DNA from 4 places in the Cellvibrio sp. pealriver genome. Region 1 is predicted to be linked to each of the others. Evidence: predicted binding sites of a transcription regulator. Region 1 holds the regulator's gene; each other region holds the start of a gene.
The links. The regulator FNR, encoded in region 1, switches genes on or off when oxygen is low (the NO sensors DNR and NnrR bind a similar motif). The targets are predictions, from matches to a motif close to TTGATNNNNATCAA.

Region 1 (3,181 bases):
ACACCAGCATGGATCAGCTCGCACTGCATGCGCAGGTATCAAAACGCACGGTGTACAACCATTTTGCGACTAAAGACGAGCTGTTTCAGGCCATTTTGCAGCGCATGATTGAAAAGCTATCCCAAGGAGCTGAACTGCGTTTTGATCCAAACATCCCTATCGCGTCACAGTTGACGCAGATCGCCCGTGATGAAGTCGCACTGTTAAGTTCAGACGCATTTTTACGGGTCGCAAAAATCGCCATCATGCAGGTGATGCAGCGGCCTGAATTAGCAAAACAGATGAACGAAAACGCGATGGGATGCAAACGCTATTTGGAGACATTCCTGGCAGATGCCTGTACGGCAGGCATTTTAAAAATTGACGATATTCCATTCGCCAGCAAACAATTTGTATTCCAACTGAAATCGTTTGTGTTCTATCCCTCGCTATTTGGATTGGAGCAACAAACTCACGCAATACATGAAAAAATAATCACCGAAGCGGTGGCCATGTTTTTGGCGCGTTATCAAAAAAGATAATCTGCTATTTACAGCACAAATGCTCCCTACTTCCGTCGGATATGCATTGGTATATCAGGTAACGCCAAACGCAACTTTATGTAGCGTAGAGCTGAAATTGAATAAACCCTCGAATAAAAAACCGCCTCAGTTGCCTGGGCGGTTTTTTTATTTCATCTGCTTTTGTGCTGGCAGATTAGAGAGCGATTACGTTTTCAGCTTGTGGGCCTTTTTGGCCTGGCTTTACGTCAAACTCTACTTTTTGGCCTTCCGCCAGGGTTTTGAAACCTGAGCCAGTGATAGCACTGTAGTGTACGAATACATCTTGACCCGCTTCACTTGCAATAAAACCGAAACCTTTTGATTCGTTGAACCATTTAACGGTGCCTGTACTTCTAGCCATATAAACCTCGATGCTCTTTATCAAATAAAAATGAATACCCCAAGTGGAGCTTTGCTGGCGGATTCAGATGTTACTTATGTAGAACAAACCGAGGTGCTAATAGATTTACTGCTAGAACAACGAGGTGATTTACTATAAATAATGCTGCGAAATGGCCAGCCAACCAAATATATTCCCACCATCCATTCATGTAAAGTGGTTATTTTTACGACCAATATTGAGTATTTGGTTATAAAGCACAGGGATAGCAGCAAGGCATGCGGCAATTTGCCGCGCGCGCATTGTCACCAAGCGCACTAATATGCAGTTAATAGGTATTTACGTATCTATTGTCTTTTCACTTTTACCGGGTTTTCCGGTTAATCTCCTTCGGGCTGGCTTCCAGCCCCTTTTTACCTCTCCAGGATAGCTCTTGCCATCACTAGCATGGTGCTTGCCGTCACCGCCTATTTACCCCCTACCCTAAAGCTGCAACAATCGCTTTATCGCTATTTTCCTCACGTTTTGCAGGGATATACATTCACGAGGCCCCTCATGACCGCCAAACAATTGATTATTAAACCCCAGGATGCTAACTGCCCGCATGACAAACGTGTGAGTTGCGGCAATTGCCGATTGAACACTATTTGCCTACCCATCAGCTTGCACATTGACGATATTGACAGGCTTGATGGCATTATCCAGCGCGGTAAACCTCTGCAAAAAGGTGATTATTTATACCGGGCAAATGATGCTTTTGGATCGGTATATGCCATTCGCTCTGGTTGCGTTAAAGCGATTACCTTGAGCGACAATGGCGAAGAACAAGTGACCGGTTTTTATTTGCCGGGTGAAATTGTGGGCATGGATGGTATTGCCGACAATCGTTACACCAATTCTGTGATCGCATTGGAAACATCATCTGTGTGTGAAATTCCATTTGAACGGATGGAAGAGTTGAGTTTGCAAATCCCCAACTTGCAACGTCATTTTTTCCAACTCATGAGCCGTGAAATCACGCAAGACCAGCAAGTCATTACGTTATTAAGTAAAAGCAGTGCTGAAGAACGGATCGCTGCACTACTGTTGAGCATTTCAAGCCGTAATAGCCGCCGCCAGCTATCGGCGAATGCGTTTCGCTTGCCGATGTCGCGCACTGATATTGGTAACTATTTGGGTTTAACCATCGAAACCGTTAGCCGCATTTTGACGCGCCTGCAAAAACAAGAGGTCATTGCAGTCGATAAAAAAGAAATCCAGATTGTAAACATGGAACAATTACGCAACATAGCTAATGGCAATACAAGCTGCTGATAGCTCAGCAATAACTGACGAGCAACAACTATGATCGACCAAGCACGTTTGGAAAAAACACTCGCCGCATTCGACGCTGCCAATTTACAAGACCCGAATACTGAAATAGTGGATGGAAATGCTGTCGCGAAGGAATGGATTTACGGACAGCGAATGAGTGCACAGCTTGTACTCTTTTGCGAGAACCCATCTGAAGCCCTGCAGCTCGCTGCGCGCAGCCAGCATATTTGCCGTTGGAAGATTCCGCGCAGCGATTACCCGATGGACAGAAGTGGTTATAAAAAGTGGCGGCTCGACCTCGCCCAAATGCACGGCGATATTGCGGGCGATATCATGTCTGAACAAGGTTACGATGAAATAACCATAGCCCGTGTCAAAGATCTTTTACTCAAACGCAGCTTAAAGCGCGACGAAGAAGTGCAAGCACTTGAAGATGTTATCTGTCTGGTATTTATCGAGTTTTATTTGGAAGACTTTGCGCGCAAACACGATGAAGATAAGCTGATTGATATCATCCGCAAAACATGGAACAAAATGTCTGAAAAGGGCCATGCTGCCGCCTTAAAACTGCCACTATCAGAAGGCATGCTTGGGCTGGTAGGTAAAGCATTGGCTGCGTAACTCCTTTTCTCTAATCACCCTACTTCATCAACATTAATAAAAGGAAAACACTGTGTATCTAGCCCTTAAACATTTGCACTTAACGTTTGTTGTTTTATCGTTGCTCGCCTTTTTTATTCGCGGCATCTGGTTGTTTATGGGCTCAAGTATGCTCACGAAAAAGTGGGTTAAAATTCTGCCGCATATCATTAGTTTGGTTTTATTGGCGAGTGGTATCGCTGTTGCTGTACATCTGGGAATGTCACCCGGTAGTCAGCCATGGTTGATGGCTAAAATTATCGGCTTGGTTGTTTATATCGCGTTAGGTGTAGCCGCATTTAAAGCAGCGAACCCAGTTACACGCAAAGCCTGTTGGGTGGTTGCA
Region 2 (3,181 bases), 1.7 Mb from region 1:
AGGAAGAAGGCACCACCAATAAAGCGCATGATGTAACCACCTTTACTAAATACAACCGTTTCAATAAAGCTGTAAGTCAAGGATCCATCAGGGTTGAATGCACGCCACATCAAACCTTGTCCAATGCCGTTGATCCACATGGCCACAACATATAGAACGGTACCTACTGTCGCCAACCAAAAGTGTAAGTTGATCAGTTTTACGCTGAACATTTCTTCACGGTTAAACAGCTTTGGCAACATGTGGTACAGAGCGCCAATAGAAATCATCGCTACCCAACCAAGAGCACCTGAGTGAACGTGACCAACAGTCCAGTCGGTGTTGTGTGAGAGTGCGTTGACGTTCTTAATTGCCATCATTGGGCCTTCGAAAGTAGACATGCCGTAGAAAGAAAGCGCTACAACCAGGAAGCGCAGAGTCGGATCGGTGCGCAATTTATGCCACGCACCTGACAACGTCATAATACCGTTGATCATCCCACCCCAACTTGGAGCCAACAAAATCAGGGACATCACCATACCAAGGGATTGGGTCCAATCTGGCAAGGCTGAATAGTGCAAGTGATGCGAGCCGGCCCAAATATAGAGGGAGATCAGCGCCCAGAAATGTACAATAGATAATTGATAAGAATAAACAGGACGACCAGCCTGCTTGGGAACAAAGTAATACATCATCCCCAAGAAACCCGCTGTCAAAAAGAATCCTACCGCATTGTGGCCATACCACCATTGAACCATCGCATCTGCAGCACCCGCATAAGCAGAATAAGATTTGGTCAGTGTGACAGGAATGGCTGCGCTATTCACAATATGCAGTACGGCTACGGTGACAATAAAACCACCATAAAACCAGTTGGCAACATAGATATGTGAAGTGCGGCGCTTAACAATAGTGCCGAAGAAAACAATCGCGTAGGAAATCCATACCAACGCCAGAAGTATGTCGATTGGCCATTCCAACTCTGCATATTCTTTCGTGGAAGTAATACCCAAGGGCAAAGTAATCGCAGCCAAAACAATAACTGCCTGCCAGCCCCAGAAGGTGAACGGAACCAGCCAACCACCAAATAATGGAGCTTGACACGTGCGTTGGACAACATAGTAAGAAGTTGCCATCAGTGCACAACCACCAAATGCGAAAATTACCGCATTGGTATGCAATGGACGTAAACGGCCGAAACTGGTGTAAGGTTGCAGCAGATCATTCAGACCTGGCCACACCAGTTGCGCAGCAATGAATACGCCCATTCCCATACCGAATATGCCCCATACAATGGTCATAATCGAGAATTTACGTACTATATCAAAGTCGTATACCGGTGGATCACCAGCAACAGTCGCATGACTACCCATAGGACTTTCCTGTTACTTAAAGAGAAATGAAAACTTGTTGTCTCTGGCAGAACCCTGATCACTCAGAGCTACACGGCAATCATCAAGCCTATAACCCTACTGAAGGTGCGGCATTTTGCCTCATGAACGGCAGTTTGTCTCACACTTGTCGGTATAGGCTTGATATTTATCAAATTATTTATGCGAATTTAACCTACTGTGCCTTCAGATAAAGCAAGGTACACTGCTCGCATCAGCAAAAGCAGTGCATCAGGCATTACTTGATAACACGGCCTTTATTAGCTGCAATACGCATACGCAAGGCATTCAGTTTAATGAAACCTTCAGCATCTTTTTGGTTGTAAGCACCTGCATCATCTTCAAAGGTTGCTACTTTTTCATCGAACAAGCTATCTGCCGAACGACGACCAACAACATGCACAGCGCCTTTGTACAATTTCACCCGAACATCACCGTTCACGTGCACCTGCGATTGGTCGATCATCGCCTGCATCATCAAACGCTCCGGACTCCACCAATAACCGTTATAGATCATTTCGGCGTATTTCGGCATCAAACTGTCTTTCAAATGCGCAACTTCACGATCCAGAGTAATAGATTCAATTGCACGATGCGCACGCAGCATGATGGTACCGCCAGGGGTCTCATAGCAACCGCGTGACTTCATACCTACGTAGCGGTTTTCTACGATATCGAGACGACCGACACCATTTTCCCCACCCACTTTGTTCAGATAGGTCAGGATCTCTGCAGGGCTCATGCGCTTGCCATCAATTGCAACAACATCACCTTTTTCATAAGTGAGTTCAAGATAAGTCGCTTTGTCTGGAGCAGCTTCAGGCGCTACAGTCCAACGCCACATATCCTCTTCGGCTTCAGTCCAGGGATTTTCAAGGACTTTTCCTTCGTAGGAAATGTGCAGCAGGTTGGCATCCATCGAGTAAGGGGATTTTTTCTTTTTGGTGAAATCCACTGGAATATTGTGCTGTTCGCAATATTGCATCAAGGTTTCACGCGAGGTCAGATCCCATTCGCGCCAAGGGGCGATTACCTTGATGCCCGGCTTAAGAGCATAGGCTCCCAGCTCGAAGCGAACCTGATCGTTACCTTTGCCGGTCGCGCCATGGGAAATAGCATCGGCACCCACTTCGTTGGCAATCTCAATCAAACGCTTGGCGATTAACGGGCGGGCAATAGAAGTACCGAGCAAATACTCACCCTCATAGATGGTATTGGCGCGGAACATAGGGAATACGAAATCGCGGACAAACTCTTCGCGCAAGTCATCGATATAAATTTGTTTCACACCCAACGCCTGGGCTTTAGCGCGTGCTGGCTCTACTTCTTCGCCCTGACCAATGTCAGCAGTGAAGGTGATAACTTCACAGTTGTAGTTTTCTTGCAGCCATTTGACGATAACTGAAGTGTCGAGGCCGCCGGAATAGGCCAACACCACTTTTTTGATAGATGACATGGGAAACTCCCGCTATAACTCGTTGACGATCACCGGGCAGGATCCACAAGCCACAGACCCCTTCCTACTTGGGCGCGGAATTGTACTCGCAAGTGGGCCAAATTCCCACAGTTGCCGTAGCGAAATACAGGGTTTTCACACCCGCCTAACAGCGGGTAATCGGCAGGCAAAACTGCCAAGAACAAAAAAGCAGCCCGAAGGCTGCTTTTTTGAATTTAGTGACTGCAAATAAACCTTAAAGGCGGAAAGTTGAGACCTTATCATTTAGGCCGCGCGCCAAATCTTGCAAACTTTTCGCTCTTTCATCGCCCTGCAAGGCAGAAGCAGCAGAGTTATCAGCAACCTGTTTAATCGC
Region 3 (3,181 bases), 1.1 Mb from region 1:
AACGGCATCGGCAGTTGCAAGCACTCCGGTGACTAACCAGGGTTGACGGCCAATCTCGGTGACATACCAGCCCGCAAGCGTGGCGATCCAACCAGAGAAGGTCATTGCAACAAATATTTTTAATTGCAGTGGCGATATTTCTTTTTTGCGCCAATAGCTCCAGCAGCCCCACCATGATGCCAACAGCATCAACATGCCCACGCCCACCATAATGCGGAAACCATAAAACATGGGCGCGATAGGTGGATGCGCGTTGGGGAATTCGTTGAGGCCTTTTATTTCGCCGTCGACTTCGTGCGTTAATATCAAGCTGGCCAATTTGGGAATTTCAATTGAATATTGGTTGCTTTGGCTTTCTTTATCGGGAATGGCAAACAACACCAGGGGCGCGCCTTTTTCGGTGTGCCATACCGCTTCTACCGCAGCGATTTTTGCCGGTTGGTATTTCAGGGAATTAAGTCCGTGCAGGTCGCCTAAAAAAATTTGTATGGGAATTAAAATCGCAGCGGCGATGACAGCGGTTTTTAACGCAAGCCGCGGTGCAGGTTTGTGGTCGCCTTTTAAAATACGGTACGCGGATAAACCCGCAATTAAAAATGCGGCGGTTAAACCCGATGCAATTAACATGTGCGCAAGGCGATAGGGCATGGACGGATTAAAAATAATCGCCAGCCAGTCGAGCGGATAAGCTTTGCCATCGCGCATTTCAAAACCGGTTGGTGTTTGCATCCAACTATTGAGTGCAATAATCCAAAACGCAGACATAGTGGTGCCGAAGGCGACCAGCAATGTCGCAATGGTGTGCATGCGGTTGGAGACTTTATTGATGCCGAATAGCATGATGCCTAAAAATGTGGCTTCCAGAAAAAATGCGGTGAGCACTTCGTACCCGAGTAAGGGGCCTGCAATATTGCCCACCGTTTCCATGTAGCCCGGCCAGTTGGTGCCGAATTGGAAACTCATAGTGATGCCGCTCACCACGCCGAGTGCAAAGGTCAGTGCAAATACTTTTACCCAAAATCGATACGCGCGCATCCAGACATCATCGCCTTCACCGTTGTAGCGTATTTTGAAATACACCAGGAACCAACAGAGGGCGATAGAAATGGAAGGAAATAAAATGTGGAATGAAATGTTGGCAGCAAACTGAATGCGGGACAGAAGGAGTGTGTCTAGAGCGCTGGGGTCGAGCATGATTTACCTCGATAAAATTTATTTCGCAGATTCTTTTTTACCGCCGAGTAGGCGATCTTTCATATCCAATACTTTGCCAATGCTGTTGCCGAGTTTGAGCAATTTGCCCAACTGTGCGGAATCCAGCCGTTGGATTTCCTGTGTCCAGAGCGTGAGCATTTCAATCAGCTCATGCATTTCGCGCATGCGTTGTTGCGCGTAAATTTCCGCATCGTTTGCCGGTGTTTCAATTAACAAATTGCGCAGGGTGGACAGTGTTGGATCTATCTCGCGCTTGCGGCGTTGTTCAATCAAGGTTTTGGCGATATCCCACACATCGCCCGGCGCAGAGTAAAACTCTTTGCGCTCACCCGGGCGATGCTGCAGTTTGACCAACTCCCATGACATCAACTCTTTGAGGCCCATACTGACGTTGGAGCGCGAAATACCGAGCGCTTCGGTGATGTCGTCTGCACATAAGGGCTCTTTGCTCAGCACCAAGAGCGCATACATCTGCCCGACGGTGCGGTTGATCCCCCAGCGGCTACCCATCTCGCCAAAGTGAAGGATGCAGGATTGGATCATTGGTGTGAGGTTTTCTGGCATGTTTTCATTTCTCAATTTTCTGTAATTACTGAAATTACAGAATTGTTTGATGTAGGTCAAGTTAAATTTGGGTGAATTCTGATCAGTTGGTTGCGCTGATAGTGTCTGCATTGCAGATGGCCGGTGGTGTGCGGGCTGGCAATGGGGTGGATAGTGTGACAAAGGGGTAATATAGGCACCTTGTGATCCGGCGTTCCGGATAATCAATTGGTTGGTTATAGAGAGAGATGTTGCATGTCGGATAAGCCCGTTGCCGAATTGGCTAATTTTTTTAATGACTGTGCACAGGCGTTTGAGGGGGGGCGCTTGCAGCGTTTGGTGCTGTCCAAATACAAAGGTGACGAGGCTGATTTAAACCGCATTACCATCCGCCCGGTGCAGATTAAAGAGCAAAAGTTGCTGTCGTTTCTCTATGAATATCGCACCAACCATGTGACCAAAAATTTCACGCTTAACGAGGCGATTGCGCAATTACAGCAGTGGTTGGGTAGTGCTTTCCATAATGCGCATATGATTACTGATGAGTGGGAAATACAGTTGAGTTTTAGCAAAAAAGGCAAAGTACTCGTCAATAAAAATCGCAACAAAAGTTCAGCGCCGGTTGACGATTCTGCGGCAGGTGATGGTAAAAAAGTGCAGCCGGAATTAGCGCACAATCGCACCAAGCTGCGCTATGTGGATCAGAGCCGCCCTTATTTGCGCGAACTGGGGATTACGGATGCCCAGGGGCAGGTCATTCCGGCAATGTCGCGCAAGTGGAAGCAGATTAATAAATTTATTGAAGTGTTGTCGCTTGCAATCCAGCAAACCGGTTTGGATAAACGTGAAGAGTTGCATATCGCCGATTTCGGCTCCGGCAAAGCTTATTTAACGTTTGCTGTGCATGATTATTTGACGGCGAACATGCAAGTAAAAACGCAAGTGACGGGTGTTGAGTTGCGCCAGAATTTGGTCGATTTATGTAACCAGACGGCGCAGCGGTTATCGCTTGCGGGCATTAAATTTGAGCAGGGCGATGTGCAACATTTTTCGGCGCAAAACATCAATATTATGATCGCCTTGCATGCGTGCGATACGGCGACTGACTACGCGCTCAATATGGGTATTCGTACCGGTGCAGAGATTATTATGTGTTCGCCCTGTTGCCATAAACAGATTCGCCCGCAAATGAAAAGCCCCGCGCTGCTTGCACCGGTTTTACAACATGGAATTCATTTGGGGCAAGAAGCTGAAATGATTACCGATGGCCTGCGCGCGCTATTACTGGAGGCACATGGTTACGACACCAAAGTGTTTGAATTTATTTCACTCGAACATACCAGTAAAAATAAAATGATCCTTGCGCAAAAACGCAGCTCTTCATCACATAAAACCCCGCGCGACAATTCCGATATTTTGCAAC
Region 4 (3,181 bases), 1.2 Mb from region 1:
GAGCGCTTAAGGATCGCTCTTTAGGCGGCAATACACAATTACATATCGCCCAGCAGTGCTTTATCGTTAGGCGCTTGCAACCATTGGGCAACGTCCTTACCCATGGCTTTCATGGTACGGCCCAGTACGGAACAAGAACCTTTGTAGCCTGCAAACGCGCCACCCATTGATTGGCGGCGTGCTTCAAATTCCGCCACTTTTTTACCGTCCTCATAGAGCGTACCGCGCGCAGCGGCATATTTATTGTGGCCCATGAATGCGTTGCCCATGCTCACCGCTTCGGTAATCTCCATTTGCAATACACGGCCTTTAGCCGCGGTATCGATGGTGCCTGCCAGTTGTACCTCAACTTTGAATTTCTTACCAAACTCCTGGGTAAACTCGGCAAACTGTGTACCCAGTTTGGTACATTCATTGCGGATATTCTGGGCAATGCGCGAATCCGCTGCATAAGGAATAACCGATTGAACAACAACAGGGTCAGCAAAGCTGACTGTGCTAAATGAAGATGCCAACACTGCAATAGCCAATGTAGATTTTTTTAACATCGTGTAATCCTTGTTCCTGATTGAAAATTAAATTGTTATATAAGGCTTCGCCCGATAAGCCACGAAGGCTGGAGCAAATATACACGATAACGGTAAATTATCTATTCCGGCCTGTAATCCAATCAGGCAAGCGCCGTCTGCGCAGTACGAATGGAAACAAGGTGTTACAACCAGCATGTTTCAAACAAGGTAGGGTAGGTTCATACACTACAGACTATAAAATAAAATCATCCAGCCTTAAGGATATAAGCATGAACATTAAAGCAGTCATTGCCTGTGTGTTGGGCGTTCTTTTGTTACAGGGTTGCGAGTCAACTTACCAGTCATTCAATAAAGACATTCCTGATAAATATATTGAAGTCGTTCAGGACGATCCGAACGTGGATGTGGAGGAAACCCTTAAAGCATCAGGCAAGCCTTATGTGTGCAAAGAATTGTACTTTGGCCATAACTCCTCCCAAAACCGCCGCGCGTGTTTTATTAAATTACCGGAAGATGACCAGATCGAACGTCTGAAAATCAAAATGGAAGGTACCCCACAAGCCATGTTGTTAGATACTGGCAAAAACGTCCTTGTTGTCGGTGAGGTATTCCTTGGTTTTTTATTTTTTGGGTATGTGCCGCTGGATTAAATCAAAACGCGTAACCGGCTCCCACCATCACTACCAGTGGATCAATACTGGCATCGACGCTTGCGGCTTTTTTGCCATTAACGGAAATGTCGGCCGTTGTCTCGATATCAATTTTCCAGACGGCCGCATTCAAATACCAATTGTCGGTGAGTTGCCAATCTGCACCGACTTGAAATGCCAGCCCAACAGAATCATCCAGTGAAATATCCGTTTTGCCTGCAAGTGCGGTGTCTAAAGTGTTGCTGGTATCGTTACTAAAAAAAGTGGTGTAATTCAGCCCGATGCCAATATAAGGTTGGAATTTGCTCTCGCTAAGTGGGTAGTACTGCAGTGAAAGAGTGGGTGGCAAATGTTTGGTGCTGCCAATATCAACACCGTCTAACGCACCGGTACCCACAATGTCATGCTCGAACGGAAAGGCTGCCAATAATTCAATACCAATGTGCGGTGTTGCAAACCAGGTGCCGGAAAAGCCTATGCCTGTTGCACTATCTACATCCACTCCGCCGCCTAACACAGTACCGCTACTGGCATCGGGTTCAATCTGCACTGCACCCACACGCACAAAAAACTCGCCATCTTCATGTGCGAATACCGGCGCTGTAATACAGGCACTACCTAATAAAACCATTAATCCCAAATGACGCATTTGCACTACCTCTGTTGTTAATCACAGAGGTAGTGTTGCGAAATTTATGGCTGTAGTGATTGATGTATATCAACTGATAATCGGTATGAAAAAAATAAGCAAAAATAATAATAAAATTTGATCTGGTGCAAAGTGCTTAGCGTGTAAATGTACAATTGGGTCTGCTTCCAGAGTTAAGTCTGCGTAGTTTTTTTGTGCACTTGTATGACTTTCACTGCTGTTGCTTACAATTCAGTTGGGTGCGATAGGGGATGTAAATTACCAAATCGATAATGCCCGTGCGCTGCCATTTAACACGGTTGGAAATGCCGTCTAATTGAATATCGCAGCTCTGGCCGATGGCTTGGCGAAGCGTGTTATTTTCCTCCGCGATTTTCTTGATCACCTCGTAGCGGTATTTTTCTGGGTTTACAATGCTCAGGTCAGCTTCACCGCTTAAATCCAATTCTGTACGGCCAATCTTTTTGGCCGATTTAATGAATTTCTCAAGCGATGCTTCTTGTTCAGTGGCCGGTAATTGTGGATTGACCTTTTGCTTCACAGAAAAGTAAAAATAACTGGTATCTGCACGCGACCTGTCTTCGGTAAATACCAATGATTTATCTTTCGGGTCGAGTGTACGCAGGAATTCATCGCCATAAGACAGTTGCATATCCCCTTGCTTCTTGGCGGATTCTGCTAATGCCAACAGGGTTTCACGTATTTCCTTTTCACGCATTTTTTTATCGCGCGTATCGTTAATCATCTTAACGTCTTGCACCAAAAAATCGCCTTGCTTTTTCAGCGTAACTGCAGGCATTTCATAATAACCATCCGTCTCCATAATGCCGGTGACGATAACCTCTTCAAGCACATCGTCCTGCGCTTGGGCGATTCCGCAAGTTAATACCAGGGTGGTAGCGATTATTTTTTTAAGCATGATTATTCCTTTGTCTAATTGTTTGATGATTTTTCTGTACCCTTTAACTGCTTTTTTCTTTTGATCTGGTCATTTCATATATTTTTGTTCTTTCATTTATTCGCCTAAGTTCTGACTTGGAAAGATAGATCCAAAAAATAGTTGGCGGTAGGAGAATTAATAGAAAGATTAAGCTTTTATTGATTGACTTTTGTAGATACTCTTCGATGGAGTTGCTTGATTTAATTAGGTTGCAAAGTGCAGTGTGCTCATTTTTGGAAAGATATGAGCTTTCTGTGTTTTCGGTATTACAATCTGAGGTAAGTGAAAAATGACTTTCAAATATCGGTAGGTTGGTGACCGTATTGCTGGAGTTTATCAGAAGGTAGTGTTTGGTTTCTTTTGTTTTAATTAGTGCGAATCCAAATACTCCAGAAAGGTATGGCGTGCTGAA

Region 2: a site for FNR is predicted at 1,512-1,525, ahead of ccoN (cytochrome-c oxidase, cbb3-type subunit I). Genes of this name have one in related genera too.
Region 3: a site for FNR is predicted at 1,826-1,839, ahead of VC28_RS12790 (GbsR/MarR family transcriptional regulator). Genes of this name have one in related genera too.
Region 4: a site for FNR is predicted at 1,889-1,902, ahead of VC28_RS02900 (OmpW/AlkL family protein). Genes of this name have one in related genera too.

What each region holds. Positions count from the first base shown of each region.
Region 1 is NZ_KQ236688.1:1,872,040-1,875,220, forward strand. Features, by position in the region: gene VC28_RS08045 (TetR/AcrR family transcriptional regulator) at 1-521, shown strand, start outside; gene VC28_RS08050 (cold-shock protein) at 697-903, opposite strand; gene fnr (fumarate/nitrate reduction transcriptional regulator Fnr) at 1,438-2,196, shown strand; gene VC28_RS08060 (DUF4202 domain-containing protein) at 2,227-2,817, shown strand; gene VC28_RS08065 (SirB2 family protein) at 2,870-3,181, shown strand, end outside.
Region 2 is NZ_KQ236688.1:187,542-190,722, reverse strand. Features, by position in the region: gene ccoN (cytochrome-c oxidase, cbb3-type subunit I) at 1-1,352, opposite strand, end outside; gene VC28_RS00810 (argininosuccinate synthase) at 1,609-2,826, opposite strand; gene VC28_RS00805 (methyl-accepting chemotaxis protein) at 3,062-3,181, opposite strand, start outside.
Region 3 is NZ_KQ236688.1:2,957,927-2,961,107, reverse strand. Features, by position in the region: gene VC28_RS12795 (cytochrome ubiquinol oxidase subunit I) at 1-1,194, opposite strand, end outside; gene VC28_RS12790 (GbsR/MarR family transcriptional regulator) at 1,213-1,779, opposite strand; gene VC28_RS12785 (class I SAM-dependent methyltransferase) at 2,014-3,181, shown strand, end outside.
Region 4 is NZ_KQ236688.1:699,040-702,220, forward strand. Features, by position in the region: gene VC28_RS02890 (hypothetical protein) at 39-548, opposite strand; gene VC28_RS02895 (hypothetical protein) at 800-1,180, shown strand; gene VC28_RS02900 (OmpW/AlkL family protein) at 1,182-1,829, opposite strand; gene VC28_RS02905 (hypothetical protein) at 2,041-2,748, opposite strand; gene VC28_RS02910 (DUF6216 family protein) at 2,792-3,181, opposite strand, start outside.